One region of the Vibrio sp. QJM3NY_21 genome, then DNA from elsewhere that is predicted to be linked to it. Evidence: riboswitches for the same ligand, from Rfam matches in the RefSeq annotation. Region 1 holds a riboswitch; the other holds the start of a gene.
What was found. A riboswitch is a leader RNA that binds a small molecule or an ion and turns the genes downstream of it on or off. The one in region 1 is predicted to bind cyclic di-GMP.

Region 1 (16,356 bases):
GTAAAAACTCTAGTTTCAATCACTAATTCAAAAAAAACGCAATTTTTTTTGTGTTTTATATTTAAAACACCCCGTATAATATTATTTACACGCTATCGATTGCGCAATTTATCTCGGGATAAGGTCCATTGTTTTTCAAATCCCACTATACACGTAATATCTAGTGATAATCTAAAATAAAAAAGCTCACGTTATTAGCGTGAGCTTCAATTAAATCACATTCTTTTCAAAGGTTTGACGACACTATCAAGCCCTTCGATTTTCAACGCAAGGCACAGTTTTAATAAGTCGCCTAGCTCACCGCTAGGGAATCCCTTTTTATCAAACCACAGCAAATATTCTTCAGGCAAGTCGATCAATGTGCGACCAGCGTATTTGCCAAATGGCATCTGCATTCTAGCAAGTTTAATCAGGTTCTCTTTCTCTAGCATTACGTGCTCTTTCTATGCATCGTCGATGCTCTGTAGAGTATCACCTAAACGTTCAACCCAATAGTTGATCGCGTCTTTGGCATCACCAAGCGAGTCAATCATGGTTGAAAATCTTCATAACTGGTGAATTTAGTTGCGGTTTTAATTGGGCCGCCTGCACAACCAAACAAAAAGATGCTGGTTGCAACAAGCAAGAGAAGTTTTAAAGGTGTCATAGCGCACTTCGGTTAAATTTATGAATCTAAACAAGTATGCCGTACCCTATGTGGAAAAGTTGTAGGAAAAGGGGTTAAAACTCAGAGCTATCTCTAAAATTAGTCATGCTGAACGGTGTGTGCATACTCTACGATTACCTGATTTCCTTCGATATAAGCATTTTGGATCTCACCATCAACGCTCATTCTACTTTTCAGGTAGACCACTTTCGGCCCTAACTCATTACCTTCTTTAAGCGAAGGAAACACATTCCTAGGCTCTAAATGAAGTAAACGACAAAAGTGGCTAATGAAAGACATAGTCAATGCTGTCTCCCCTCTTAGCACTCTTGAGAAATCAAGCTGGTTCATGCCTAGCTTCTTCGAAAACTCCATCTGCGTAATTCGCATTCGCGACTTTTGTGACATCCACGTTTGATACAACGCATCTCTGTCTTGCTCTGTAAATTCCATACCGACTCCTTTATATAATTCGTACCAATCAATTGTCCGGCTTTTCATACACAGCATGTCAGCGTTCGGTTAGTGGAAACCAAAGGTTTGGTTTTGATATGCGCTCAATCGGTGTACGGAACAAAGAATAATAACCATTAATCATTCACAAAAACAATTAGAGCAATTACTTTCTTTATTTATATCAATTGTTTATATGTTACCTAGGAACACATATGGCAAGTTAATTTGTATTAAGAATTATAAGTTCGAGATTAGCATTCCACATTTAAATCTATTGTGTCGCATTTATAAAAGCTGTTGGCTACATTTCGTTTGCTTAAACTCACTTCTGGCAAACTATTTGAAAGAATAGGACGCAAAGCCACCGGTCTGTCGACATATATTCTGTCTATGATAGCGGGGCCGCCACTTAATAGAATTTAAGTGTCAATGCATGCCCGAGTGTTCTCTTTTTTGTCGGCCAAATACAGTAAGGACAAATAATGAAACAACTCCCAAAAAAATCGCTCATCGCGCTATCGCTACTTAGCGTCAGTGGAGCAAGCTTCGGTCACGGTTATGTCTCGGCATACGATAATGGCGTAGCAGAAAGCCGTGTCGCGTTGTGTAAATTCCCAGCGAGTGATACACAACAAAAAAACACAGGCTGTGGTGGTATTCAATATGAACCACAAAGTGTAGAAGGCCCTGAGGGCTTTCCTGAAAGCGGCCCTGCCGATGGAAAAATCGCTAGTGCACAATCTTCTTTAGCGGCAGCGCTAGATGAGCAAACCGCAGACCGCTGGGTTAAGCGCCCTATCAAATCTGGATCTCAGTACTTTGAGTGGACGTTCACAGCGAACCACAAAACCCGTGATTGGAAATATTACATTACGCAACCCGACTGGAACCCGAACCAACCTTTGGCGCGCAGCTCTTTCGACTTAACGCCATTCTGTGTTATTGAAGGCAACATGGAACAACCACCGATGCAAGTCAGCCACTTGTGTAATGTGCCAGAACGCGAAGGTTATCAAGTGATCCTTGCGGTATGGGATGTAGGTGACACTGCTGCGGCTTTCTACAATGTTATCGATGTGAAATTTAACGGAGATGGCCCTGTTATCCCGGATTGGGATCAAGGCGGTCAAATCAACCCAACTCAAGACCTCAACATTGGTGACGCTGTTTACACTCGCGTATTCGACCAATCTGGTGAGAACGCTTCATACAGTACAGAGCTAGTGATTGAGAACAACGAGCAAGGTAAAGCAAACAACTGGTCTTACGCGCTTGCTTCTAAGATCAATCAAGAGCAAACGCAAATCAAAGCGGGCCAGTTAAACGATCAAAACGATTTCGCGCCAGTGTACGGCACGAACCCTGTTTATCTAAAATCAGGTTCAGGCTTTAAGAGCGTAGAAATCGGTTACAAGATTGATACTCCAGAGCCAGATCATGAGTTAGAAGTCACAGGCCTAGAGTCTGAGTATGTTATTGATGAGAACCAACCTACACAGCTTGATCTTACATTAGCGGCAACTGGCGATATTCAAGCAGAACTGACCGTTTACAACCATCACCGTGAAGCACTTGCATCTCAGAAATCTGAGTTATCAGACGGACAAGTTGAAGATGTTCAACTCACTCTATCTAAGTCGGAAGCAGGCCACCACATGCTTGTAGTCGTGACGAAAGATGACCAAGGTAACCTAGTAGATCAAAATACGCTTGATTTCCATCTAATGGACGAGCAAACGCCTCCACCAGCCGGCGATTATGACTTCATATTCCCTGAAAGCATTGAGTCTTACACAGCAGGAACTAAGGTTCTGAGCAGCGACGGCGGCGTTTATCAGTGTAAAGAGTTCCCATACTCTGGTTACTGTGCTCAATGGGCTCCAACAGCAACTCAGTACGAACCAGGTGTCGGTTCACACTGGCAAAGTGCTTGGAACAAAGTGGACTAAGTACTCGCTAGATACTTACTTTGTATTAAGTGAGTTTTAGTCATCAACCAAACAAAAACGGATGCCCAAAGCATCCGTTTTCTTGTTCAGTAAAAGTAGAAACGCCAGTTGTTAAAGTAGATAGTGGTCTGCCAATAGAGCAACAAACAAGATCATGAGATGATAGATGGAGAACTTAAAGGTCTTCATCGCCATATTAGGCTCATCACGATACTTAAGTACCCAAGCGTGGTAAACAAACCCACCGTTGAGCACCAATGAAGCGCTCAGATATATCCAGCTGCTCATGCCGACCAACACTGGCAATATACATACGATGCTTAGCAGCAAGGTATAGAGCAAAATCGATGTTTTGGTGTAAGCAATACCATGGGTCACAGGCAGCATGGGGATATTCACTTTGGCATACTCATCACGACGATGAATTGCCAACGCCCAGAAGTGCGGAGGCGTCCAAATAAAGATGATCATCACCAACAGCCAAGCATTTGAATGCAGTTCATTGGTTACGGCCGTCCAGCCTAATAAGGGTGGCATAGCGCCAGCAATTCCGGCTATCACGATGTTTTGCGGGGTCGCTCGTTTCAAATACATGGTATAAATCACCGCGTAACCTAATAAGCTCGCAAAAGTTAACCAAGCGGTGAGTTGATTGACCCACACCACTAGCACGACAAAACCAAGTAAGCCAATACCAGACGCAAAACTGAACACACGCACACTACTCAGTTCACCCGACGGTAAAGGTCGTCGATTAGTGCGAGTCATTTGCCCATCGATCTTTTTGTCGATCAAATGATTAAAAGCAGCTGCCGAACCGGCCATCAGCCCTATCCCAATCATTCCGAACAAAGTTTGTTGTAAGGGCAGTCCATTGGGTACCGCTAAACACATACCAACCAATGCAGTCAGCAGCATCAAAGCCACTACCTTGGGTTTAGTCAGTGTTAAATAGACCTTCCAAGTTGCTTTATTTTTCGAGACCAAATCACTTGTTGAAACCACTTCGTTTCCTGAGGAAATTCTATGATTGGTCGCACTTTCATTGCTTGATGCTCCACCTTGAACCATCACTCTATTTTGTGTCGACGTTCTACTGACCATGATTACCTCCTTGTAATACATTGTTCTTAGCCAAACACTCACTTGGTTTGTACTGCCACACCACAAAGTTAGTCACAACCATACTCACAAGCAACATTGCCGCCATTAGGTTATGCAAAACCGCAACGGATATCGGCAGGTGGAACAAGACATTGCTAATCCCCAAACTGACTTGAGCAAACAACACCATCACAACAATGATACTCAGCTTCTGTTGAGGTGCTTTACCCAACTTCCAAAGTTGATACACAATCATCAACACAGTTAATGTGGCAACAATAGCGCCAAAACGATGCATGACATGTATGGTAAGTCTTGCTGGATACGCCAACACACCAAACTCATAATTTTCATGTCCGTGTTGAGCAAAATCGAAAGCATTTTTGAAATCGAGATAAGTTACCCAGTTTCCCTCACAGATGGGTAATTGGGTGCACACCAGAGCGGCATAGTTTGACGATGTCCAGCCACCGAGCAGTATCTGCCCGACCACAATGAGTAATCCGAATAGTGCCGAGACTTTAAGTGGTGAAGAATAGGAAGCCTCGCCGAAACGGTTTTGGAATTGAGACAAACGACAGTAGAGCAGACACAACAGTGACAGCAACGTGAAGCCCCCCATCAAATGCGCCATAACCACAACGGGCATCAACTTGAGAGTCACCGTCCACATTCCAAGCAAAGCCTGAAATATCACGGTTGCAGAGATAAGTAACGGAAGACCAGCAGCTGTTATATTCTTTTTAATACACCAAGCAACAACGACAAAGATAAGCAGCCCTAATGTTCCTGCAAAGTAGCGATGGATCATCTCTATCCAAGCTTTGTCTGCTTCGAGAGCTCGTTCTGGAAATTGTAGATTGGCTTGATTAACGGCTTGGGTATTCGAGGGAACGGTGATCTTTCCATAGCACCCAGGCCAGTCAGGACAGCCAAGGCCAGCATCAGACAAACGGGTATAAGCGCCGAGCACAATCACGGTAAGGGTTAACAAGATAGTTAATCTCATCATGTGTATGAGCAAATCAGGGGCTTTATTCTGCATCGTTTATCTCCCTATACTTATTCCCTTTTCACTAACAACACTCAGCATTAACGCAATCTGCTAAAGCTCATCAACTCAAGCTTATCAACTTAAGCTGATTAACTACCCAACTCGTGACAGCTTAAGCAGCTTTCTTAGATCATGAATCATGCCTTTAGATTGGCTGACTAGCTGCGAAGGATCAGAAACACTTTTGTATTCCATAACCAATTGCCCGAGTGGGTCAATTATGACAATAGAAGCGGGTGCAAACTCAGTACTTAATTGATCACCACCAGCTAAAAACGACAAATCAGGCTTGTTGAGCGAACCCAACAACGAGTTACCTTCTGAGACGAAAACAACGGCGGTCACTCGCTCTTTGTTTTTCCCTAACGCTAAGTAGCTTTGATTCAAATAATGGAGTTGTTGTTCACACAAGCTTTCGCACTCCATCGGTGCGATATAACCCACAACCCAACCCTCTCCTGCCATGGGTACCATTACGCCGAAATCCGCTAGTGTAATTCTTGGTTCTACCAATTCGCCTGAGTTAGTGACACCCGAGGTATACCAATTCTGGTCCAATACAGTTTTGGCGATAATGGCTGGCAAAGCGAAAATTAAAACAAGTCCAATTAATACCAAGCGCCCTTTAGTACGACGGCTTCTGAGCTCAGCCATGTTTGCCTCGGTACTTTCCCTGTTCACTTGTGCTTGAGACTTATCCATCGTTGTTCTCCGTGATAGGTGTCGCTTTTAGGTACCGATAGCCAATTAACAACATCAAAAACAAAAGTACCGCTGCCATTACAAACCATTGAAATGAGTAACCGAAGTGCTTCTCAGATTTCATTGCCGTCGGCCGCCATAACAACTCATAAGGCCACGATTCTAAGCTTTGCGGTTGGAAGACAAAGGGTAAAACGGCTTGTCCTGTGTACTCTGATAACGCTGTGATGTTGATGTTTTGAATTCTTTTAGGCGTTGTGTTTTCTAAACCCAGCTCATGACTTAGAGGATTCACTGAACGAGTGTACAAACGCCCTGACATATTGGTTAGTAGTGTTATGTTTCCTAGTTGTGGAAGCTCTTTTCTGTCATTACTTGCCGCAACGAACCCCAGATCGATCAATAACTGCTTTTCGGCCACTAAAGACTCGTTTTCATCTTTAAAGCGAACCTCACCCAACATGTAAATCACATACCCCACCGCTCCTTGGTTAACCTGATTGTCTAACAAGACCACTAAACCACTTGGTGTTTCCAATTCCACATCAACCTTCAAACCATTTAAAGACAGCTGTTCAGATGCACCTTGCGCTTGTATACGCGAGTCCTTCCATTCAGAGATAACCGCATCCAATGACCTCGGCGATTGCTGCGCTCTTTCTGATAGCTGTTGTTCATAGCGCAATTTCTCGTTACCTCGATCTAACTGCCACAAACCCAACTTGATTAAAATGCCGACTGAAACCACAGTTAAAACAACCGCTATCCAAAAACCTTTACTGCGGAACTTGTGTTCATCATCAATCAATCGATTTGGAGTTATCACTATGGCGTCATCTACCTTTGTGTTGTTGTTTAAAATTGTATTGGTCGCTTTGCTGTTTTTTATCGCTTTCAATTTGATGAAAGGTCTAATCCAAATCGCATCAGGTAAACACAATGGCAAAAGACTGAGTCACTTCTTGGGTCGTCGAGTCATGTGGTCAGCCGTTGTTGTGCTACTGTTATTACTGGCGTTAGGTTCAGGAATGATAACTCCCAACCCTCGCCCTTATTAAGCCCATACAAACCTAACAGCTAGACCGATATACTTCGTTAGAGCACATAAACAAACACAAACAAACCTAACCAAACCACATCAACAAAGTGCCAATACCAACTGCCCGCTTGGAACGCAAAGTGGTCTTGAGGAGTGAAGTGGTCCTTCGCAACTCTCGCCAGTAACACAATCAAAAAAATCGTTCCTAAACACACATGTAAACCATGGAATCCGGTCAGTAAGAAGAAGGTGTTGCCATAGATACCGGATTGAAGCGTCAGCCCCATCTCTTGATAAGCGTGAAGGTACTCTTCAACTTGGAAGAATAGGAAGAAGCCAGCCAGAACAATGGTTATCTCCAACCACACGATCAAAGCCATACGCTTATTTTGTTCAAGGCTGATATGTGCCATGTGCAGCGTCACAGAGGAAAGCAGCAGGATAATGGTGTTCTTAAGCGGAATACCTTGCCAAGGCATTGCTTGCGTCGTCACACCATCTGGAGTGGTGGTCAGCGGCCATATCGACTGAAACATCGGCCACAACACTTCATGGGTCATTGCATTGTTGCCCGCACCACCAATCCAAGGGACAGAAATCATACGAGCGTAAAAAAGCGCACCAAAGAAAGCACCAAAGAACATGATCTCAGAGAAGATGAACCAACTCATGCCTTGCCTAAAGGAGCGGGATATTTGCTCAGAATAAACGCCACTTAATGATTCCGTGATCACATTACTAAACCAACCTGCGAGCATGTAAAGCAACACACAAAATCCGACTAACAGAACTGCTTTTCCAAAGACGCCGCCAGCAGCGTCGGTGCCCATATTTTGCACCGTCAAGCCAGCGCCAACCGCGACCAAAAACAGCGCTACGGCACCCACCAATGGCCAGTGGCTTTGATGTGGAACGAAATAAACTTCCTTTTTAGAACTCATCGCTCAACTCCTTATGTTGATACTGGTTCTGTAAATCCCTAGTTACTTGCGAGTGTGCTCGCTTTTGGTGAGCCAGATTGTAGTGTGCTCAATGTTGATGTGCTCACTCCAGGCTTACTTGCCTCTCCACTCACCTGACTCGTGATGTTAAACAGCGTATAAGAGAGCGTAAGCGTATGTATCGATTCTGGAATATCGGGCTCGATGTAAAATATCAACCCCATTTCTGCGCTCTTGTGCCCGTCCAATGGCTGCTGATTAAAACAAAAGCATTCCATCTTATTGAAGTAAGTTGCCCCCATACCTGGAGAAACCGATGGCACAGCTTGGCCAACCACTGAGGTTCCAGAAAGGTTTTTGGCAATGTAGTTAGTTTGAACCACCTCACCAGGATGAACCTCTAACACTCGAACTTCAGGCGAAAACTGCCACGGCATATCTGGCTTAATGTGCGACATGAATTCAACGCGGACCGTACGAGAGTAATCAGGCTGCATTCCCTGAGGTTGAACGGCAGAGACCGTGTTGGTTTTCCCGTTGATCCCCAAGGCTTCACACATTACGTCATACAGAGGAACCAAAGCGAAACCGAAGCCAAACATCGCAACCACACTCAACACCAAGTAGCCCGTCAGCTTTTTAGTCGACCGCTTATTAGACAGGCGCTTTGGTTGTTTTTTATCTTGATTGGGATCGCTTTGCTTATCACTCATGGTTCTGTCCTCTAATCCACTTTAGGTGGATGAGTAAAAGTGTGGTGAGGCGCAGGGCTTGGTACGGTCCACTCAAGCCCTTCAGCTCTATCCCAAGGCTTGCTTGGTGCAGGCTCTCCGCCTCTTACGCACTTGATAGCCAGCCATAAGAAAATCAGCTGAGACAACCCAAAGGCAAAACCACCAATCGACACGACTTGGTTAACGTCGGCGAACTGAATTGCGTAATCTGGAATACGACGCGGCATACCCGCTAACCCTAAAAAGTGCATCGGGAAGAACAACACATTAACTGAAATCACCGACGTCCAGAAATGCCACAGACTGAGCTTGTGGTCGTACATATGCCCAGTCCATTTTGGCAGCCAGTAATAGGCGGCGGCCATAATTGAGAACACAGCACCTGTCACCAGAACATAATGGAAATGAGCTACAACAAAGTAGGTATCGTGGTATTGAAAATCAGCTGGCACGATGGCGAGCATCAATCCAGATAAACCACCAATCGTAAACAGAACAATGAAGGCAATCGCAAACAGCATTGGCGTCTCAAAGGTCAAAGCACCCCGCCACATGGTTGCCACCCAGTTGAAGACTTTCACACCGGTCGGCACAGCGATCAACATGGTGCAATACATGAAGAACAGTTCGGCAAATACTGGCATACCGGTAGTGAACATGTGGTGCGCCCAAACCAAGAATGACAACAGTGCGATACTACAGGTCGCGTATACCATAGAGTGATAACCAAACAGACGCTTACCACTGAATGCAGGGATGATCGCCGAGACAATACCAAAAGACGGCAAGATCATGATGTACACTTCGGGGTGCCCAAAGAACCAGAATATGTGCTGGAACATCACCGGGTCCCCACCACCTGCGGCATCAAAGAAGCTAGTCCCAAAGTATTTGTCAGTCAGTACCATGGTCACCGCACCCGCAAGCACGGGCATCACGGCTATCAGCAAGAAAGCGGTAATTAGCCAAGTCCATACAAACATCGGTAACTTGAACCAAGTCATACCCGGTGCGCGCATGTTCACTATGGTTACGATGACGTTAATCGCCCCCATGATCGAACTGATCCCCATAATATGAACTGAGAATACGAATAGCGCGGTACTGTCTGGGCCATAAGTTGTCGAGAGTGGCGCGTAGAAGGTCCAACCAAAACTAGGGCCGCCCCCCTCTGTAAATAAAGATCCGATTAAGATTAGAAACGCAAAAGGCAAGATCCAGAAACTGAGGTTGTTCATTCTCGGCAGCGCCATGTCTGGAGCGCCTATCATCATTGGGATCATCCAGTTAGCCAAACCTGTGAATGCAGGCATCACGGCACCAAACACCATTATTAAACCGTGAACGGTAGTCATCTGATTAAAGAAGTCTGGCTCAACGAGCTGTAACCCCGGTTGGAATAACTCCGCACGGATCACCATCGCCATGGCACCGCCTGTTAAGAACATGGCAAAGCTAAACCAAAGGTAAAGTGTACCTATGTCTTTGTGATTGGTTGAGTAAAGCCAACGCGCCCAACCTTTGGGAGCAGCATGTGAGTCGTGATCATCATGAGGTAAATCATGGCTGTCCAATGAATCTTCAGCTGAATGACTCAGTGCTTGATCTTCTGCGGGAGCCGATTTCACCGGCTTATTGATTGGCGAACTCATAACTGCTCCTTAGCATCGTTTTGTGCCTCATCCGTTGAGCCTTGTTCACTGTTCGTTTCACTTTGTTCGTTGTCAGACCCACCTTCTTGCTTCGCCTTATAAGCGTTCACATCTGAAGCCTGAACCACATCGCCAGTGTCATTACCCCAAGCATTTCTTTGATAAGTCACTACTGCAGCAATCTCTTTCTCGGTTAATTGATTATCAAATGCCTGCATTGCGGTGCCTCCGCGACCATAAACAATGGTATCGATATGAACACCCACATCACCAAGTGCTATAGGGCTTCCTTTAATGGCAGGAAATGCGCCGGGAATACCCTCTCCGTTGACTTGATGACAAACGGCGCAACGGGTTTTGTAAACTTCTTCACCGATGGCATTCAATTCTTCTAAGGAAAGTGACGCATCTAGTGCATCTTGCGCCGCTTGTTGTGCGGCTATCGCCAATTCTTTCTGCCCCGCTAACCATGCGTCAAAATCGTCTTCTTCCATGGCACGTACCACTATCGGCATGAAGCCATGAGCACGACCACACAATTCAGCACACTGACCTCGGTAAACGCCAGGCTCATCGATCTTTGTCCACGCCTCATTGATGAAACCGGGAATGGTATCTTTCTTAACCGCGAAAGCAGGCACCCACCATGAGTGAATAACATCATCGGAAGTCATCAAAAAGCGGACTTTACGATTGATAGGCAGTACTAATGGCTTATCAACCTCTAACAGGTAATGCGCGCCTTTCACTTCAATGCCTTCAATCTCTTTATCGCTGGTCGCTAAAAGGCTGAAAAACTCAACATCTTCGCCAAAGTAGCTGTAGTGCCACTTCCATTGCGAGCCAGTGATTTTGATTGTGAGTTCTGATTGAGAGGTGTCTTCCATCGCAATCAAGGTCTTGGTCGCGGGTATGGCCATAGCGATGAGGATAATAATAGGAATGATGGTCCAAAGGATTTCGACTTTCGTACTTTCGTGAAAATGAGCAGCAACCGCCCCCTTCGACTTTCGGTGTCTCAGAATTGAATAAAACATCACACCAAAAACAACAAAAGCAATCGCACAGCAGATGTAGAAGATCAGCATATGAAGTTCGTATACCTTACCGCTGATCTCAGTGACACCTTGAGTCATGTTGTATTCAGTGCTGGCATGCACCAAAGGCGATACCAAAACCACAACAAAACTTTTCAAAAGCCACCCTAGCCTAACCAGTAATCTTTTCAAAAGATCTCTCCTTATCCTTCCTAATTGGATACTTGCGACCTAAATGTCGTTGCGAGCTGAACAACATTCATTGTTATCCCGGCTGCACATGAAAGGCTGAATCTCAATCTACAACTCACATGGAACTAGCCTGTAAACGGGCTGCTGGCCTCATCTCAACCTAAGAGTGAATACGGCTCATAAGCGTTGGAAGTTTCCATGAAAGATTCAAAAACGGCGAATTTGTTAAATTTTGTTATATTTATGTAAAAGGCTAGTTAGTGATATCCAATTGTTCAAGGTAAGTTTACTTATTAAACAGTCAATTATTTGAAGTTGCTTTATCCATATGCCCTTCCCTTGCTGTTGGAATTTATTTTAAATCGAGTTTTACGATTGCTTTCATGGAAATGATAATCAATATCACTTAAATTAAATCAACAGAAAGACATCCCGATATGAAAAGGTTTAGTAATTATGCAAGATGCTATGAACTGGTTAGCGAGAGACCCAGATCCAAGAACTCGTGAAGAGCTTCAACACCTCATTGATGAGGGAATGCACGACGAATTAGAAGACCGCTTTACTCAACGATTGGAATTCGGAACGGCGGGCTTACGAGGTAAAGTCGGATGCGGTCCAAATAGAATGAACCGCTTGGTGATACAAGAAACGGCAACAGGCCTTGGCCATTACTTGATTGAACATGTCGCCAATGCCTCGATTCGTGGCGTCGTTGTCGGTTATGACGGGCGTTTAGATTCAAAACAATTCGCCATTGATACAGCTTCTGTGCTCACCGCATTGGGCATTAAGGTGTACCTAACCTCCGATGTCGCAGCAACCCCTATTGTTGCTTTTGGTATTGAGCATTTCAACGCAGCTGGCGCTGTTGTTGTTACGGCGAGCCACAACCCGCCGGAATACAATGGCTTCAAAGTATACTGGGAGAATGGCGCTCAAATCATTCCCCCTCACGATGCAGGCATTGCCGGCGAAATCGATGTCGCTTCAACCAAGCCAATCCCATTAATGAGCCTAAGTGATGCCGAAACGCAAGGTAAACTGGTGTGGTTAACTGAGGGTTATTATCAAACATACCGTGCTGCTATTAATCAAAGTCCGTACGTTAATAACACTCTTGAATCGGCGAATACCACCATCACCTACACGGCAATGCATGGGGTGGGGGCAAAAATGGCGGAAGATCTTCTTCACGATGCTGGATTCCACAAAGTATTCAGTGTGGCTGAACAAAGAGAGCCTGATGGTAACTTCCCAACCGTGAACTTCCCGAACCCCGAAGAAAAAGGGGCAATGGATCTCGTTATTAACCTCGCAAAAAGTGTCGATGCCGACATAGCTTGTGCCAACGATCCAGATGCAGATCGATTCGCCGTTGCGGTCAGAACTGACGATACAGCTAGAACTGATGATGCTTCCTATAAAATGCTAACGGGCGATCAAGTCGGCGTGCTATTCGCGCATTACTTGTTGTCGAAGCCGCATACCAAAAACCAGTTAGTTGGTAACAGCATCGTGTCTTCAACTCTGCTTGAAAAAGTGGCTCAATCCCACGGTGCGACTTACTTCCAAACGCTAACGGGCTTTAAATGGTTAGCGAATATTGGCATGCAATTAGAAGATGATCAGAACGAGTTTTTGTTCGCCTATGAAGAAGCGTTAGGCTATACAATTGGTACTCAGGTACGAGACAAAGATGGGCTGTCTGCTATCGTTGTTTTCGCTCAACTGGTTGAAGAGCTCAAATCTCAAGGTCGAACCGTTTGGGATCTTCTTGCTCAAATTTCATTTGAACATGGTGTTCATACCAACGCGCAACGAAGTATTGCCCTAGACCCAGATTCGCCATCGATTGGTTCTAAACTCAGAGCGGCACAACCTAAAGCAATAAACGGTGTTGCTATCTCTGTGATTGAAGATCTGCAGTCTTCTTTACGCTTCGTCATTGGTGGCAATACTGAAGCGATTAACCTGCCTTCAAGTGATGTTCTCATCTATCACCTAGAAGATGGCACTCGCATTATCGTCCGACCTTCAGGCACAGAACCAAAAGTTAAAGTCTATTATGAGACGGTAACAAAGTTCGAAGGGACAGAAACATACGAAGACACTCGCCTACGCGGTGAAGAAGACATGAATAAACTGATTGAACAACACCAGCAAGAGTTGAACGCTTAGTGAATCATCGTTTTCAAAACATCAGTTCTATAAAGTGCAATATGTAACTGCTAGGAATAAAAAATGGACGCTCAAAGCGTCCATTTTTGTCTCAGCGGCTAACCGCGAGAAGATGTTTGGGTTGATTCGTCTACGAAGTAAAGAAAGAAGACAACATCCAGATAGCCAACACGATGAAGACTCCGCCCATGACTTTCTGTTGATAGGTACGAAACTTAGCATTCTCTACGAGAGACTTACCAATCGTACCCACTAAAGCCACCAGCAAAAAGTTGAACGTTAAGCCGAGAACATTCAACAATAAACCCAGAACGAGCATCTGTTCACCAGAAGTCGCTTCAATATTCGTCGACACAAACTGTGGTAAGAACATCACAAAGAAAACCAACGCTTTAGGGTTAAGCAGGTTACTAATCAATGCTCGTTGATAGTAGGCTTTTGCAGCAAAGTTGTCGCTTAGCTCAGGCGCATTACCCTGCTTTGTTCGAAGACAATCCCACCCCATTTTTAATAAGTAGGTACCGCCTAACAGATGAAGGGCTTTTAACGCCACTGGACTCATCGCAATCAATGCTGAAACACCCATTGCTGCCAATACTGTCAGGATAACTCCAGAAGTCGCGTTACCCAAACTTGCAAACACACCAACCTTGCGGCCATAGCTCATACTTGAGCTCGCGATGAGTAACATATCAGGGCCAGGCAAAAGGAGAAGTGCAACAACGGCTGTCAGGTAAACAGGTAAAATGGCTAAGTCGATCATGGGTTTCAGTATTGATAAAAACGGAGGCGGATTTTATATCAATTACCAACACCCTTCCAGATGCAATTAGTTGTAGGATAGTAAAAGATTCGAATTAAATACCATCAACGAACAATAAAACAAATTTATTAACCAAATAGAAAATACTACTTAACTTGCTACCCACTCAATCTCAATTAATGTGGTTTCGCCACACTTTAGGCGACCAAGGAAAATATCACCTCGATGCACTTCACCAACACCTTTGGGGGTGCCTGTCATTACAACATCGCCATCAAGCACAGTCGTGTAAGAAGAGAGCTCTTCTAGGATAGTTTGTGGAGAATACAGCATCTGCTCAACGTGACCCTTTTGAACGCGGACACAGTTAATAAATAATTCTAGGTTTAAGTCAGAGAGATCAAAATTATCAACGGGAACAAAGCGACTAAAGACAGCAGAACCATCAAAGGCTTTGGCACGCTCCCAAGGTAAACCTTTGGCTTTTAAACTGCTTTGCAATTCACGCTTAGTAAGGTCTAAGCCGAATCCCACAGCAGAGTATTCACCGTTTTCAACAATAAAACAGATTTCTGCTTCGTAGTGCAGCGCTTCTTGATGAAAAGAAGACAGGGAGGAAGTAACGCTGGTGCTTGGCTTATTGAAAACCACCATAGAGTCAGGAATCGCATTGTTAAGTTCTTCAATGTGATCGACATAGTTACGCCCAACACACAGTACTTTTGTTGGGGTTGCTGTTCGTTTCGAATTCATCAATTGTTTCTGATCTACAACGCTGCTCATAGTTTATCCCTGAACTATTTTTAGAGAGCAGAGTTTAGCGCATCATAAAATGAGAGTCTTCGACAAGATGATTACCGATCTCTAAATTCTGATCTTGAGCTCAATTCATTGATTTGAATACTTTTAGGTCAATATCGGTGTATATCTCGACCGACCAACTAGAAATAGAGTCATCGGCTTACATAAATTAGAGAAAATGAAACTAAAGGAGGGCGTTAAATTTGAAGAGCATTCATACGAAAGAAGCCCTCTCAGACCAACAGGCTTGAGAGGGCTTAGCATGGTGTCTAGGACAGTATCCTAAAAGGTAAACTTAAGGAGTAAACACTATGCTAAATAAGTCTGCGACTTATAAGTAGTAACGAGCACCAAGTAGCCACTGGTCGTCAGCTTTCTCTTTGTACACGCCAGAACCTTGTAGATCGAACTGGTAACCAGCAAAGCCTACGAACTGAGATGTGAAGTTGTATTCAGCTTGTAGAGCAGTTGTAGCAAATACTGTTTCGCTCATCTTGTCGTCTTCTACAGCTTCGTAGTTAACACTTAGGTTAAGGCTGTTAGCTAATGCGTAAGATGCTAAAAATTCGTAACCTGTAGACTCTGAAATAACGCCAAACTTACCATTATTCATGTAGTTGTTCGCTGCGTATACAGCTGCAACGTAAAGACCTTCAGAACCGTATGAACCGTAAGTTGCACTTAGTACATTAGAGTCAGCAGTCTTTGAATCAGTACCAACATTAGCACCAGTACCGAAAGTAACGTCACCAGTATTGTAAGCGTAGTTCACAGAGAAGTTAGCGATATCGTAGTTCAAAGCGATTTGACCGCGGTTACCGTACTTATTCTCTGAAGCAACTTTGTTGTATTCTTCGTCAGAAACCTTGCGGCCTTGCCATGCAACGCCAATTGCTAGAGAGCCAGCGTTACCAAAATCCATAGCGTTAGCGTAGCTCACCATCTCTTCACCACGACCAGTACCGAGGTTACCGTGATCTTCGTAGATGAAGTCATTCGCGAATGCGATTGGCATATCTGCTACGCCAGCAACGTTGTAGTAAGGTGCCCATTGAGTACCTACTGCAGCACGACCGTAATCGTCGTGAGAAACACCAACGTAACC
Region 2 (16,356 bases), on a different replicon from region 1:
TGAAGAGAAGCCTGCAAATCCGAAGTCGATTCCAGGAGACCCAGAGTCTGCGCTCGTTTCAATGGGCAACTACGTGTTTGAAGCGAAAGAACTTTTTGCTGAACTAACGGAAGATGCAGATAAACCTGAATCTTCACATGACTTCGGGAAAGACATTATTCCAAACATGTTCCCACGCGGTGATGTGTTTGTTTATGATTTCAGCACCAACCGTATTACTGGTGAGAAAGAAGAAGTTTACTGGCGCGATGTAGGTACGATTGATGCGTACTGGCAAGCACATATGGACCTTCTTAAGAAAGATGCACCATTCTCGCTATACAACCGTAAATGGCCTCTACACACTTACTATCCGCCACTACCACCAGCGACGTTTACTGACTCGGCTAATGGTCGAATTCAGATCATTGATAGTCTTGTGTGTAGCGGTAGTTACGTACGTGGTTCGCGTATTGAAAAGAGTGTATTAGGCTTCCGCAGCAATATCGCATCAGCGTGTGATATTAGTGAGAGTATTTTATTAGGTGATGTGAAGGTGGGCGAGGGTTGTATACTTCGTCGCGTTATCATTGATAAAGATGCAGACATCGCACCAGGCACTCAAATTGGTGTAAACCTGACAGAAGACAAAAAGCATTACCACGTATCTGACGATGGTGTAGTTGTTATTTCTAAAGGAGCGCGAGTTGGTTACTAAAACTCTCTCGGTACTTTTTGTAGCGTCTGAAGTTGAAGGCTTGATTAAAAGTGGTGGCTTGGCTGATGTAGCCAAGGCACTGCCGAAAGCGTTACAAACACTCGAACAGGACGTTCGAGTGACTATTCCCGCGTATAGAAACATTCCAAACATTGATGCAGCCGAAGTCATTTTATCGACCGAGCTCGATCATTGGCCTCATACCGCTTACCAAGTCAAAAAACTGAGTGTAGAAGGTGTTCAAGTTTTTGGTATCGAATGTGCCAAATATTTCGACCGTCCAGAAATGTACGCAGAAAATAATCAAGCTTACGCAGATAACGGAGAGCGTTTCTCGTTCTTCAGTGCAGCTTGCCTTGATATGCTTCCCAAGCTTGGCTTCCAACCTGATATCATTCATGCAAATGACTGGCATACAGGCTTTGTTCCTTTTTTGCTTAAATCACGTTATCAACAACATGATTTCTTTGAAAATACGCGCAGTGTTATCTCAATTCACAACGCAGTTTTCAAAGGTGTGTTCGCATACGATGAACTGCAATTTCTACCAGAAATGCATAGCTACAATGTGCCTGAAGCTTCAGTGAGTGACACGCATGTCACAATGCTGAGAGCCGGCGTGATGTGTGCTGATAAGGTGAACGCAGTAAGTCCAACGTATGCCGAGGAGTTGAAAACGGAATTAGGCAGTCACGGTATGGCAGCAGAATTCCAGTACAGATCCGCGGATCTTTTTGGCATTTTGAATGGTTGTGATTACGGAGCTTGGAACCCGGAAACGGACGCTTTCCTCCCTCGTAAATTCAAAGCGACAAAGCACAGCATGGTTCGTGGGAAGTCAGCTTGTAAGCAAAAACTGCAACAAGATGTTGGCCTCCCCATCACCGATTGTGCGGTTTATGGCATGGTTTGTCGTTTGACTAATCAGAAAGGTGTTCATTACTTACTGCCTATCATCGAACAGTTTTTGAAAAACGATCTTCAGATCGTGATTGTCGGTACTGGTGATCCAGTTTTAGCGAGTCAGCTGAAAGAGCTGTCGGCACTTCACTCAGATCAGTTCTCGTTTGTAGAAGCGTATAATAATGAGCTTGCGCACTTAGTTGAAGCGGGTTCTGATTTCTTCTTGATGCCTTCGGAGTTCGAACCTTGTGGCTTAAACCAAATCTACAGCATGGCTTACGGTACGTTACCGATTGTTCGCTCTGTGGGCGGTTTAAAAGACAGTGTGAATGATTACGATCAGGATCCCGAGATAGCGACCGGCTTTGCTTTTGAAGAGCCAACACCGCAAGCGTTACTGGCAGTATTGCATCGTTCATTACTACTTTATGCACAAAACCCCGCTGAAATTAAGCGTGTTCAACTTTACGCGATGCAACAAGATTTTAGTTGGGAAGATGCGGCAAAAGAATACCTTACGATGTACCATTCTGCATTTTAACGTGCTGAATTAGCTGTAAAATAAGCTGATGTATAACAACTGAACTTAATAGTAGAAGGCGCTCTGATAGTAGAGTGCCTTTTTGTTTTCTGGTCAGATCACATCACGTTTAGGAAGACAAAACTTGCAAACTCATTTTAGTCAGGTAGAAAAGGTGGGGTAGGTATTCACATGACTAATGTTAGGTTTGACACTATTATCACTTAAATTTCTTGATTGCGTGATATCCTTAGCCATCGCCTTGTGATGAGGCAGAGCTCCATTCCAATAATTAAAGCGATAGGTATGTCTGAGAGTTTACTATTTCATAAAACATTTACTCACCCTACGAGCGATGAGTGGGTTGTATTTGTGCATGGCGCAGGAGGCAGTTCCTCCATCTGGTTTAAGCAGATCAAAGCTTATAAACAGCACTTCAACTTGCTTCTCATTGATTTGAGAGGGCATGGTAAATCAGACAATATCCTCAAAGGGCTGATTTCGAATCGTTATACGTTCAAATCGGTGACGCTTGATATTCTTAAAGTGTTAGACCATCTGAAAATCCGTTCTGCACACTTTGTAGGCATGTCTTTGGGCACGATTATTGTCCGTAATATCGCAGAGCTAGCGGCTGGTCGAGTACGTTCAATGGTGCTAGGTGGTGCCGTGACCAAACTCAACACTCGCTCTCAAGTCTTAATCAAGTTGGGTAACTTGAGTAAGCACATCATTCCTTATATGTGGTTATACAGCCTTTTTGCTTACGTTGTGATGCCACAAAAAAGCCAAAAAGAATCACGTCACCTGTTTATCCGCGAAGCCAAAAAGCTGTGCCAAAAAGAGTTTAAACGCTGGTTTATCCTTACGGCTGATGTGAACCCATTGATGAAGTACTTCAAAGACCGAGAGTTGCCGATTCCAACTTTGTATTTGATGGGCGAGCGCGACTACATGTTCATCAAGCCAGTAAAAGAAATGGTAGAGGCGCATAAGTCGAGCGAGCTAGTAGAAATTCCGAATTGTGGACACGTATGTAACGTAGAAAACCCTGAAGAATTCAATCAACGATCTATCGCTTTTATTCAAAAGCAAATTCAGTGATTATCTCGATTCTTCATCAGAACAGACGCTCGAATAGAATTGAGACAAAAACGGGAAGCTAATTTTAGCTTCCCGTTTTTATTTGGAGGAGGTATCTGACCGAGTGGTTATAAAAGGCCGTTGGAGCCACTTTACCTTTCAAAACCTGCTATTCAGGTGAAGCAGCACCGCACTGCCAACAAGAACCGAATTGTGCTTCGTTGACTTCATGACATTCTCCGCAACGCCACTCTTCATAAATGATTGAATCTTGCTGTTTCTGGTAGTCATTAACAACTGCCCGGGCTTTGCTCGCCAATTCTGGCTCATATAACCATACGTAAGGGTCAGTCTCTTCGGTAAATGGGATTTCCCCTTTCAAACCGAATAACCCTTCACCACGGACTTCACACGCAATATTCACACTTTCTAGTAATCCACAAATGATGTGGGCTTCTGTCGGATTCGATGCACTGAAGATTTTCATTGAGATAGAACCTTATCTGGCTATATGCGTTATTCAGCCACAGGTGCTGAGCGAAATTTATTCATCAACCATTTAGCAATGATTGGGAATACACCCAGTAAGGCAAATGACAATAGTACTGAAGGGGACACGATACCCGAAAGTGAATCAATTTCCGCGAGTTGAGTACCAGCATTCAAGAAAACAGCGGTACCCGGTAACATCCCTATTTGACTCGTGATGTAGTAACGACTCACGGACATCGGTGTTAGACCCATCAACAGATTGATAAGGAAAAATGGGAATACAGGAATCAGACGCAGAGAAAACAAGTAAAATGCTCCGTCTTTTTCAACGCCCTTGTTAATCGTTGCTAATTTGTCACCAAATTTGGTTTGGATCCAGTCACGTAAAAGGTAGCGGCTACTTAGAAATGCGAGGGTTGCACCGATGGCACTGGCGAAAGAGACCAGCAGCAAACTATTCCAGAAACCAAATAGCGCAGCTCCTAACAGGGTCACAACAGCAGCACCAGGAATTGAGAAAGCAGTAATCATTACATACGCGACAAAATAGATAGCAGCGGCAGCAATGAAGTTGCTATCAATGTAGTCATTTAAAACGGCTTGTTGGGCCTTGGCATTTTCAAGCGTTAGGTATTGGCCGAAATTGACGCCTAACAAGACGATGGTTACGACCAACACAATACCCAATATCATTTTCTTACTCATTGATACTTCCTCTAAATTTTCAATGTATACCATTAGTATAGATAGACAGGCAAAGCATAGATTAACTTTCAGCAGATATAAAAAAAGCCGCAGTAAATGCGGCTTAGTTATGTATATAGTTTTTCACTTACAATGTTAATTGACGCGATTGATAAGCTCTTCACGACGCTGCTGCGGTATAACAGACCAATGTGTGCCATTGATCGCGCCTTCTAGCGCCCAAAGTAGTTCAATACTGACAGAAGACGCATGTGATTCTTTGATGGCGTTAAATGCGTTTACAGAGCCAGATTCATATAAACGTTCTACGGAATCGATCCCTGCTTTTTTCAACATACGCTCAGTGGCGAGCCGAAGGTTGGGCAGATCTTTGAGTCGAGTAGGCTTAGCTGAAGATTGCTCAGCTTTTTCTTCTTTAGCAAAACCCAGAGACGTCGTTGCAAGCTGCAAGATTTTCTCTTGGTCTTGCCACAGGCCTTCGGGTAAAGCGAAATATTTAGTAACGACAGGGAAACCACGTTTTTTGTAGACGTACGGTTGAAACCCTTGTTGTTCGAACTGTTTCGTTGTGCATTTGTCTGCTCGTATGTGCAGCTGGTCATTTACAACCAGAGCAAACATAGTGTCATCAGCAAAAAGACCGAAGCCACCAAACATCGAGCGTGATTTTATTTTTCCTAGGGATTCAAATAATTTCATTGAATCCTTTAGTATCGGTTTATCCATGTTATTTATCTCGGTGTATTTGAACTACGCCACCAAATAAGCAGGTCCGAGAGATTAGCAAAATGTTGCAATTAAATTGTCAATTAGCCGTAAATTACTAAATTATTAGTAGTTACTGCATTTTGCCATCGGTAACCCCGCTACCATACCAACGAGTGGTTTAGGCCGGAAGCTTTGCGTCTCACTCTTTCAAGTGATTTGCCCTGTGCGTGACTGATTGAATAGAATAAAGTTTTTGTTGAATGAGGCTCACACTTGTTATTTCAAAATGTGATATTGCTTCAATTAATGATCTTTCCAGTATGATACCAGGTTCATTCATGTTGTTGATAAAAAAAGCGCACCTAAAGGTGCGCTTAATTATATTAAACTGAATTTATCAATTAATTTAACGTTTTAACTGTGCTTCGCTCAACAATTTCAGGGTGCATTTCGAACACACGCTTTTCATGGTCTTTATCTTTAATGCGTTCTAACAAAATTTCGAAAGCGTTCTTACCAACACGACGTTTGGGTTGGTGAACCGTTGTTAACGGCGGAGAGAAGTATTCAGCCAACTCGATGTTGTCATAGCCGATCACTGAAATATCTTCAGGGATACGAATTCCTTTCTCTTGCAATCTGCTCATTAGGCCGAGTGCCATCGTGTCGTTAAAACAGAATACGGCCGTTGGGCGATCTACCATCTTAATGATTTTCTCTGCAGCAAGAACCGCAGTATCACACTCGAAGTTACCTTCAATGATCATGTTATCATCGGTAGCAATCTTAGCTTCGTTGAGTGCGCGTTTGTAACCCGCGATGCGTTCAACACATGCCGCTTTGTCTAAGTGGCCACTTAAACAAGCAATCTTGGAGTGACCGTGCTCAATGAGGTATTTGGTCGCTAGGTAACCACCTTCCTCAGAGTTGTCGATGATCTTATCTGCTTGAGAACTCTCAGGGCCCCAATCCATAATCACTTTAGGAATGTCAGCGTGACGGTCTAACATGCCTCTTAGCTCTTCAGTTAGGTCAGAACACATAACTAAGATGCCATCTACACGTTTCTCTGCAAGCATTCGAATGTAGTCACGTTGCTTCTCATAGATACCGCCCGTATTACACAGAATCAAAGTGTAACCTTGACGGTAGCAGTAGCTTTCAACACCATCGATAACTTCAGAGAAGAATAGGTTAGTTGATTGAGTAACTAGCATGCCGATAGTGCGGGTTGTATTGCACTTCAAACTACGAGCAACGGCACTTGGTGCATAGTTCAGTTCGTCTACGGCTTTATTTACTTTTTCTTGCGTCGCTTCTGCAACAAAGCGAGTTTTGTTGATTACGTGAGAAACGGTTGTTGTTGATACGCCTGCTAAGCGAGCGACATCTTTTATAGTGGCCATGGTTTTATCCTATTAGAAGCTACTTTCCCAAAGTACGGAATGAAGTAGCCGTTAAGCTACCTAACTAAGAGCTTAAATTTGTAGGGCTCTTTGGGTACTAAAGTGCTAAAAAACAAAAAACCGCTATTGAGCGGCTTGTCTTAACACCGAAATGCTCAAAACTATAATAAGCATAGCATTTCGTGAATGTTTCATATTTTATCGTTTGCGGTCACAATTTTAGACTGACTAGAAATTACTCGCAATAAAATTCACCCGGAAATCCGGGTGAATTGTCACATTCTTCTGAATTTATTTAACGAGTCATCCAATAAGCTTATTCACCAGCAAGGTATTGGGTGTCCAATTTGCAGAATGCAAGTAGCAGAGATGAGACTGAAGCGTAGAAACCGAATTCGTCAACGTCATGACATTTAACGTTGAACTTTGGTACCCAAGTAAGAAGTTGTTGCTCGATAAATTGCTGTTGAACAATGAACGATTTTTCTAGCTCTTCTTCAAGTTCCGTTTCATTAGAACGGATGATCAAGTTGCCAAGGAAGTCGAGTGCGATAGCGATGTGGTCAGCTGGTTCTTTTAGGTCTTGGTTCACCACTAAGTTGTGCTTGGCCATGATCTCTTCCATATCTTTTGCTGGCTTATCATTCAAAAGGCCAGTCTCACCGATATACATAGAAGCGTAAGGAAGTGCGCCATGCTTATCTGTTTTTAAGAATAAGTCACAGAAGTCAGCAGACAATTCTAGTTGAGCATCCTCACGCGTTTGTAGGCGGTTTAGCGCATCCACTAGGCTATCGATCGCCGGCTTTAGTGTTTCATTTTCGCCTAAACCAGTTAGGAAAGAACGAATTTCAACAGAGTGGTAGTGATCGAGTTCTTCTTGAGTGAGCTCTTTAGCGAATAAGCTTGATAGCCACCAGTATATTTCTGCTCTTTGCTCGTTGAACGCTTTCGTATCTTTCATTTCTTAGATCCTGATTTAGTCTTGTGGTGTTACTTATATGCATCTTGAAGTTACTTGTGCAAAGCACACCAAGGCTGAATAACAAGGTTATTTGCGAAACGCAAAGTTACTCGTTAGTAGTAATGCCTATATTGAATTGCGATGGACGATAAATAGCAAGGTTTAAGATTGTCTTGTATCAAAAAAGATCCATGTTTCTGGCTTTTATCTTGTGTACCACTAGAATTGTTACGAGTTATGAATAGAATAGTCACTGAAACTATTAAATAAGAAAAGTGGTGTAGATGAGCTATCACGTATTAGTCGTAGAAGATGATGTGGTAACCCGCAGTAAACTGGTCGGATACTTCCAGAACGAAGGTTACACAGTAAGCGAAGCGGAAAGCGGCGCTCAAATGAGAAACGTGTTAGAAGATAATAACGTTGACCTCATTATGCTGGACATCAACTTACCAGGCGAAGATGGATTGATGCTAACTCGCGAATTACGCAGTCAATCAGACATTGGAATTATTTTAGTTACTGGACGCACGGATAGCATCGACAAAATCGTTGGCCTTGAAATGGGCGCTGACGATTACGTTACTAAACCCTTCGAACTTCGCGAGTTATTGGTTCGAGTTAAAAACCTACTTTGGCGCATTTCTGCCGCTCGTAAAACAGCAGCAGGTAAGGTTGAAGAGACTGAAGACGAATCTGTGGTTCGTTTTGGTGAGTGGACGTTTGATATCCCTCGTCGTGCGCTAAGCAAAAACGGCGAACCGGTAAAACTGACTAAAGCTGAATATGAACTGTTGGTTGCGCTCTCTTCTTACCCTAACCAGGTATTAAGTCGTGAACGCATTCTGAATATGATCAGCCACCGAGTGGATGCTCCAAACGATCGAACTATCGACGTGTTAATCCGTCGTATGCGTGCGAAGATGGAGTTTGACCCTAAGAATCCACAAATTTTTGTAACGGTTCACGGTGAAGGTTACATGTTCGCTGGTGATTGATTTCCTTCGGGAATGACCAATCAACAACGATATTTAAACGTAAAAAGCCGAGACATCATTGATGTCTCGGCTTTTTTATTACTTAGCTTTTACTGTTTATGAACTGGAAACCTGCAAATTACTTGGTTAATCAGTCTTGCCTATCTGGCCGAGTCTACAGATAAGGCTATGTCTACAGGTAAGATTATGTCTACTGATAAAATTCAGTTTACTGATTCGGCTGAGCTTATTGAGGCTGCGCCGCAGAAATACCACCGTCATCTTCAACTAAGCGAGATGTTTCAGGAACAACAATGGGTTCTTCAACGGTGTCATTACTTGTATCAAGCCAATCACGCAGGCTTTGCCACATCAACCCCATTGTTTCGTGCCAGTAACGTTCAGTTTGCTCAAGGTAAAGAGCTTTGGGCATGTACTTATTCCAAGGTTCAACAATCCCTTCTTGTGCAAGGTAGTTGGTTGGTGCTGGTAATGGCCTCATGCCGGCAGCATGGAATTCATTCAATGCGCGAGTCATATGGCTAGCGGAAGTTACCAGTACCATTCTTTTATTTTTAACGAACGCAGCGGCTTGGCGGGCTTCTTCCCAAGTGTCTTTTGCTGTTTCAAGCAGAATGATATCGGGCTTTGAGACACCTAGTGCCAACGCAACTTTGGCCATCATTCTAGCATTGCTCACTTCAGTGCCTGCGCCATAGCCAGACAAAATGAGTTTTGCACCAGGGTAAAGGCGTAGAATACGAATCCCTTCACTTAAACGCATTAGACCGGTGCGACTAAGCTCTGATGTTGGTGGGATTTGGTCGTCTACGACGTGACCACTTCCGAGAACCATCACGTAATCGATGGTTTCATCGACAGGTAAAAAAGCGGTGTGTTGCCTTTCCATTGGCATTAAAAGTTGATTAGAAACTGGCTGGAAAGCGATGAGGAAAATACCACAGAGGGCTGAAAGGGTGATTAGGCAACCCGTCTTCCTTTTGGTAGTAAACATCACTAGGGCTAAACCCAGAAAAGCGAGAATTAACATTGCTGGCAGTGGCATCAGTAACGAAGACACTACTTTTTTCAGCTCAAACATATCCGAATAGTCCGAAAAAACATCACTTAGTAGTAAAAAGAGACATCGCCTCTTTATTCCTGAAATTCCTGTGACAGAATAGCAGGCACGATAGGACATAATAACTCAAGTAGCCGTGACTGAAGACCGTAATTTCGACGATATTGCCCACAAATTTGCAAAAAACATTTACGGCTCTGACAAAGGAGAGATCCGTCAGATCATCGTATGGGAAGATTTAGAACAAGCTTTGAGCAAATTTGAGCAATCAGCTTCGCCGCTGCATGTGCTTGATGCTGGAGGCGGCCTTGCGCAGATGTCGCAAAAAATTGCGTCGCTTGGGCATAACGTTTCTCTTTGCGACCTCTCTTCTGAAATGCTGAAGCTAGCAGAAGAAAGTATCAGCGAAGCGGGTTTGTTAGATCAGTATCGATTCATCCATTCTCCGGTACAAAAAGTCGCAGAACATCTCGATGAGAAAGTCGATTTTTTGATGTTTCATGCGGTAATGGAATGGTTAGCCGATCCTAAAGAGGCGCTTGATTTATTGTTGGAGCAAGTAAGACCCGGTGGCGTTGCCTCGATAATGTTTTACAACCATCACGGATTAGTCTTGAAAAATGTGATTTGTGGCAATATTCCTCATGTATTGAATGGGATGCCACATCGAAAACGGTTTAAGCTGCAACCACAAAAAGGCTTGAAGCCAGAAGAGGTTTACCAATGGATAGAAGACGCCGGTCTAGAAATCTGTGGTAAATCAGGCATTCGCTCTTTCAGTGACTACATAGGTAATATGGAGTACATGGGCGATTACCAATTTGAAGATGTATTGGAACTAGAAAAACAGCTATGTCGCCAAGAGCCATATCTGTCGCTAGGCCGTTATATTCACGTTTGGGCTCAAAAACCTGCGCAATAACAGCGGTGAATGTGGTAAAAGAAGCCACAACATGCGCTATGCAATCGTAACAAGCCCGCGTCATAAAGAAATAGGCGTCATATCTAATACGTTCGATATGACGAAGAACAGTAACAGGAACCACAATGAGTGAAATGACTCAAACTGCCGAAGAGCAGCCAATTGATGAGTTGGTGGGCTGGGTCAAGCAGCATGATTTTTCATTAAACTTGCCACCAGAGCGTTTAGCATTTTTAATTGCTATCGCAGTACTAAGCAATGAAAGGTTCGATGAAGAGTTGGGCGAAGGTGAACTGCACGATGCATTTACCATTGTCACTCGACTGTTTGAAGATACTGGCGAAGCGTCTGCGTTTCGTGCCAACAATGCCATCAATGAGCTAGTTAAACAGAAGTTGATCAGCCGCTTTACCAGTGAAATCACCGATGGTGCGAGCATCTACCGCTTATCACCGTTGGCCGTTGGTATCTCTGATTATTACTTACGTCACCGTCAGTTCTCTAAATTAAAACTGTCTATTCAGCTTTCTATGGTTGCCGATGAGATGGCAAAAGCCATTGAAGCTGCGCAGAAGGGCGGAACCCCGGGGCATTGGAAAAAGAACGTTTACGGCGTGCTTAAATATTCAGTCGGTGAAATTTTCGATCAGATTGATCTTAACCAACGTGTTATGGATGAGCAGCAACAAACCGTTAAGCAGCAAATTGCCGACCTTTTAAATAAGGACTGGCGAGAAGCGATTAATAACTGTGAAGCTTTGTTATCAGAAACTTCTGCGACGCTAAAAGAATTGCAAGATACCTTGCAAGCGGCGGGTGATGAACTGCAAACACAGATCCTCGATATTCAAGAAATTGTTTACGGTGACGATGAACTCGAGTTCGTTGGCGAAACCCTGTTCGGTTTGCAAATGAAGCTTGACCGAATCACCAGTTGGGGTCAACAAGCGATCGATTTATGGATTGGCTATGACCGTCACGTGCATAAGTTTATCCGTACCGCGATCGATATGGACAAAAACCGTGCCTTTAGCCAGCGCTTGCGTCAGTCAGTCACCGACTACTTTGATGCGCCTTGGTTATTGACCTACGCCGATGCTGAGAAGCTGACCGATCTTCGTGATGAAGCGCTCGTGCTTCGTGATGATGAAGTGATGGGACAAGCGCCAATCGACGTTGAGTACGAAGAATTTGAGCAAGTGAATGATCTGCTTTCAGAACGAATTGCAGAGATGTTAAAAGCTCACAAACAGCAAGGCGCGCCAATTGACCTTGGCCTTGTGCTACGCGATTACCTCGCAGTACACCCTCGCACACACCATTTTGATTTAGCCAGAATTGTTGTCGACCAAGCCGTGCGCTTAGGTTACTCAGAGTCTGACTATCAGGCTATTCAGCCGGATTGGCAGGCAATCAACGATTTCGGTGCAAAGGTACAAGCAAATGTCATTAACAAGTACTGATGATTACATGCCAGAGAAACTGGTAAAAGCGATAGCGAACCCGTTGTTCCCTGCGCTAGATAGCATGCTGCGTTCAGGTAAGCATGTTTCAACCGAAGACCTAGACAACCACGCGTTGCTGTCTGATTTTGAAGTGGAACTTCAGCATTTTTACCAACGCTACAATACGGAACTGGTAAAAGCGCCGGAGGGTTTCTTCTACCTGCGTCCGCGTTCTACATCTCTGATTGGCCGTAGTGTGTTGTCTGAACTAGACATGCTGGTTGGTAAGGTGTTGTGTTTCTTATACCTAAGCCCAGAACGTCTTGCTCATGAAGGTATCTTCACCAATCAAGAACTGTTTGATGAATTGATGTCGTTAGCGGATGAGAAAAAGCTCATGAAGCTAACAACGAACCGCGCATCTGGTTCTGACTTAGACAAAGAAAAGCTCTTTGAAAAAGTACGTACTTCTTTGCGTCGTTTACGCCGTATCGGCATGCTGATTGCGATTGGTGAAACCGGCAAGTTCCGTATCAGCGAAGCGGTATTCCGCTTTGGCGCTGACGTTCGTGTTGGCGACGATATGAAAGAAGCGCAATTACGTCTTATCCGTGATGGTGAAGCTGTGGTTCATACCCAAGAGCCTAACCAAGGCAGTTTGTTGAATGAAGAACAAGCAGAAGCGGTATCAGAACTAGAAGCAGATGTAGACGAAAACGGTCAACAAGACATTTTTAACGATCAAGCTGACTTTGACTTAGAGTCGAACGATGGCGAACAAACAAAAGTAGAAGGTGAAGCATGATTGAAAGAGGCAAGTATCAATCATTAACCATGATCAATTGGAACGGCTTCTTTGCTCGCACTTTTGATATTGATGGATTGGTTACAACGCTTTCTGGCGGTAACGGTGCAGGTAAGTCGACCACAATGGCGGCATTCATCACAGCATTAATCCCTGACCAAAGCCTTCTGCATTTCCGTAACACAACGGAAGCGGGCAGTTCACAGTCATCTCGTGATAAAGGCCTTTACGGTAAGCTTCAGCCGGGCGCATGTTATGCGGCGCTAGATGTGGTGAACTCTCGCAACCAACGCCTATTGTTTGCAGTAAAACTGCAGCAAGTAGCGGGTCGTGATAAGAAAGTAGACATCAAACCGTTCGTAATCCAAGGCCTTCCAAGCCATGTAAAACCAACGGATGTGTTGATTCAGAACGTTTCAGACAGTCATGCTCGCGTGTGTCAGTTAAACGACGTAAAAGCGGCGGTTGCACAATACGAAGGCGCGCATTTTAAAGCGTTTTCTTCGATTGTTGATTACCACTCACAGATGTTTGAATACGGTGTCGTACCGAAGAAACTGCGTAACAGCAGCGACCGTTCTAAGTTCTACCGCCTGATCGAAGCATCGCTTTACGGCGGTATTTCTAGCGCGATTACACGTTCTCTACGTGATTACCTTCTACCGCAAAATGGTGGCGTGAAGAAAGCATTCCAAGACATGGAATCAGCACTACGCGAAAACCGTCTGACGCTAGAAGCGATCAAAACGACTCAATCGGATCGTGACTTGTTCAAGCACTTGATCACTGAATCTACGAACTACGTGGCAGCAGATTACATGCGCCATGCCAACGATCGTCGCAACAAGCTTGATCAAACTATGAAGTTCCGTGGTGAACTATTTGGTTCTCGCGAAACCTTGCTTGATCAAAACAACTTGTTGAACCGCGTTCAAGAAGAGCTTGAGCTGTTGGTCGATCAAGAATCGGCACTAGAGCAAGATTATCAAGCGGCTTCGGATCATCTTCAATTGGTTCAAACTGCACTTCGTCAGCAAGAGAAAATTGCTCGCTACAGTGAAGATTTAGAAGAGCTTAATGAGCGTCTAGAAGAACAGATTATGGTGGTTGAAGAAGCTCAAGAACGAGTACTTCTTGCTGAAGAGCAGGCAACCATTACTGAAGAAGAAGTGGATAGCCTGAAAACTCAGCTTGCTGACTACCAACAAGCGTTGGATGTTCAGCAGACTCGTGCGCTTCAATACCAGCAAGCGGTTCAAGCATTAGAGAAAACGAAGCAGCTACTTGGTGATGAGTCTATTACTGCAGAAAGCGCATTAACTCTGGTTTCTGAGCTAAAAGCACAAGAAGAATCAAGCACTCAAACGTTACTGTCGACTAAGCATAAACTAGACATGTCTTCTGCTGCGTCTGCACAGTTCGACAAAGCGCTCGCTCTTGTTAAAAGCATCGTTGGTGACGTTGAGCGTAAAGAAGCGTCTAACAGTGCTAAGCAAGCTTTAGAAAAAGGCCGTAACGCAAAACACGTTGTTGAAAACGAACAACAGTGGCGTGCTCAGCACCGTGACATGGCTCGTGATGTGGCGCAGCAGCGTCAAGCAAAAGAGCTTGCGACTGAATACCAAAAGCAACACAACATCTCACTGACTGACGAAGCGGTTTTCGATGAAGAACGTGAACGCCATGCAATGCAGATCGAGTCTCTTGAGTACGCTCAAGAAGAGCTGCGTGAAGCGAAGAGTGAGCAACGTCGTGTGCAACAAAACCACGACCAAGAGATTCAAAAACTTGAGTCTATTGCTCCAGCGTGGATCACGGCGAACGACGCACTTGAAGTTCTAAGAGATCAAACAGAAGCTGAGCTAGAAGATAGCCAAGCGGTTATGACTCAAATGCAACAAGTGCTCGAAGGCGAAAAGTCTCAATCAGTAGCAAAAGATCAGTTAGCAACTCGCCGTGCTGAACTTGAGCAAGAGATTGAACGCTTAGCTTCTCCGGGTGGCTCTAACGATCCTCGTTTGAAAGGTTTAGCGGATACGCTTGGTGGCGTTCTGCTTTCTGAAATATATGACGACATTACCATTGGTGATGCACCGTATTTCAGTGCGATGTACGGTCCTGCTCGTCATGCGATTGTGGTCTCTGATCTTGATGGTATTAAAGAGAAGCTGGTGGATCTTGATGATTGTCCAGATGACCTTTACATCCTTGAAGGTGATGTCGACGCATTTGATGACAGCTCATTCAATGCTGATGAGTTAGAGGGCGCGGTGTGTGTTCAGCTGAACGATCGCCAAATGCGTTACTCTCGTTTCCCTGAGATCCCTCTGTTTGGACGTGCGGCTCGTGAACAACGTTTAGAGAAATTGCGTGAAGAGCGTGATGTTGTTGTGGAAAACCACGCGAAAGCGGCGTTTGATGCACAAAAGCTGAATCGCCTATACCAAGCATTCAATAGTTTTGTTGCTAAGCACCTACACGTTGCGTTTAACGCTGACCCTGAACAGGCACTAGTGTCTATTCGTGACAAGCGTAACCAGATTGTACGTTCTTTGGCTGAATTAAATTCTAAAGAGCAACAGCAACGTAGTCAGCTACTACAAAGCAAGCAGGCATTAGGTGCGCTAGACAAATTAGCACCAATGGTTCGTATTTTAGAAGACGAAACATTGGCTGAACGCCTAGCTGAATTAGAAGCGCAACTAGAGCGCTTGAGCGAAGCTAAGTCGTACTTGAACAACCATGGCAAGGCACTGGCGTCTTTAGAGCAGATCGTTTCTGCACTAGACGCAGACCCTGAACAGTTCGAGACACTGGAAGCACAATATCAACAAGCTGACCAAGCTCTACAAAGCCTGAAAGGTAAAGTGTTTGCTCTGTCTGACTTGATTGAACGTCGTCACTACTTTGCCTATGCGGATTCTGTTGATCTTCTAAACAAGAGCAGCGAACTGAGCGAGCAATTAAAAGCGAAATTGGTTCAAGCTGAACAAGCTCGAACTAAAGGCCGTGATGGCTTGAAACAAGCTCGTGAACAGATGAACCAGTACAATCAAGTATTGGCAGCACTGAAGAGCTCACATCAAGCGAAACAAGAAACGGTTCAAGAGTTCAAACAAGAGCTACAAGAGTTTGGTGTCAATGCTGATGAAGGCGCTGAAGAACGTGCTGTACGTCGTCGCGATGAACTGCACGAACGTCTGCATACTTCTCGTGGGCGTAAGAGCGAATACGAGCGTACGATTACATCAACTGAACTTGAGATGAAAGCACTGGCCAAGCGTCTTAAGAAAGTTCAGAAAGAGTACACAGAGCTTCGTACCTTCGTAGTTGCAGCAAAAGCAGGCTGGTGTTCAGTACTTCGTTTAGCTCGTGAGAATGACGTTGAACGTCGTTTACACAAGCGTGAACTGGCTTACCTAACGGCGGGCGAACTTCGCTCAATGTCAGACAAGTCATTGGGTGCGCTACGTCTGGCTGTCGCTGACAATGACGACCTACGTGATTCGCTGCGTCTCTCTGAAGACAACGCGCATCCAGAACGTAAGGTTTTGTTCTACATTGCGGTTTACCAACACCTTCGCGAGCGTATTCGTCAGGATATTATTCGTACGGATGATCCGGTTGAAGCTATCGAAGAGATGGAAG

Region 2: another riboswitch for cyclic di-GMP. It lies ahead of AC3CID_RS10255 (TfoX/Sxy family DNA transformation protein); the one in region 1 lies ahead of gbpA (N-acetylglucosamine-binding protein GbpA).

Annotation. Positions count from the first base shown of each region.
Region 1 covers NZ_CM173514.1:1,314,658-1,331,013, forward strand. The annotation lists gene AC3CID_RS21360 (DUF3820 family protein) at 216-431, opposite strand; partial or broken gene AC3CID_RS21365 (DUF3313 domain-containing protein) at 536-646, opposite strand; gene AC3CID_RS21370 (XRE family transcriptional regulator) at 746-1,099, opposite strand; cyclic di-GMP riboswitch class I at 1,423-1,512, shown strand; gene gbpA (N-acetylglucosamine-binding protein GbpA) at 1,585-3,051, shown strand; gene cyoE (heme o synthase) at 3,163-4,155, opposite strand; gene AC3CID_RS21385 (COX15/CtaA family protein) at 4,145-5,200, opposite strand; gene AC3CID_RS21390 (hypothetical protein) at 5,303-5,911, opposite strand; gene AC3CID_RS21395 (SURF1 family protein) at 5,904-6,737, opposite strand; gene AC3CID_RS21400 (DUF2909 family protein) at 6,739-6,969, shown strand; gene AC3CID_RS21405 (cytochrome c oxidase subunit 3) at 7,007-7,891, opposite strand; gene AC3CID_RS21410 (cytochrome c oxidase assembly protein) at 7,930-8,604, opposite strand; gene ctaD (cytochrome c oxidase subunit I) at 8,616-10,277, opposite strand; gene coxB (cytochrome c oxidase subunit II) at 10,274-11,506, opposite strand; gene AC3CID_RS21425 (phospho-sugar mutase) at 11,963-13,687, shown strand; gene AC3CID_RS21430 (LysE family translocator) at 13,818-14,450, opposite strand; gene AC3CID_RS21435 (fumarylacetoacetate hydrolase family protein) at 14,601-15,233, opposite strand; gene AC3CID_RS21440 (porin) at 15,583-16,356, opposite strand, start outside.
Region 2 covers NZ_CM173513.1:2,318,985-2,335,340, reverse strand. The annotation lists gene glgC (glucose-1-phosphate adenylyltransferase) at 1-697, shown strand, start outside; gene glgA (glycogen synthase GlgA) at 687-2,141, shown strand; gene AC3CID_RS10270 (alpha/beta fold hydrolase) at 2,427-3,224, shown strand; gene AC3CID_RS10265 (putative signal transducing protein) at 3,373-3,690, opposite strand; gene AC3CID_RS10260 (TVP38/TMEM64 family protein) at 3,720-4,400, opposite strand; gene AC3CID_RS10255 (TfoX/Sxy family DNA transformation protein) at 4,536-5,126, opposite strand; cyclic di-GMP riboswitch class I at 5,254-5,339, opposite strand; gene purR (HTH-type transcriptional repressor PurR) at 5,510-6,514, opposite strand; gene torD (molecular chaperone TorD) at 6,831-7,478, opposite strand; gene torR (two-component system response regulator TorR) at 7,763-8,476, shown strand; gene elyC (envelope biogenesis factor ElyC) at 8,703-9,557, opposite strand; gene cmoM (tRNA uridine 5-oxyacetic acid(34) methyltransferase CmoM) at 9,673-10,458, shown strand; gene mukF (chromosome partition protein MukF) at 10,584-11,921, shown strand; gene mukE (chromosome partition protein MukE) at 11,902-12,708, shown strand; gene mukB (chromosome partition protein MukB) at 12,705-16,356, shown strand, end outside.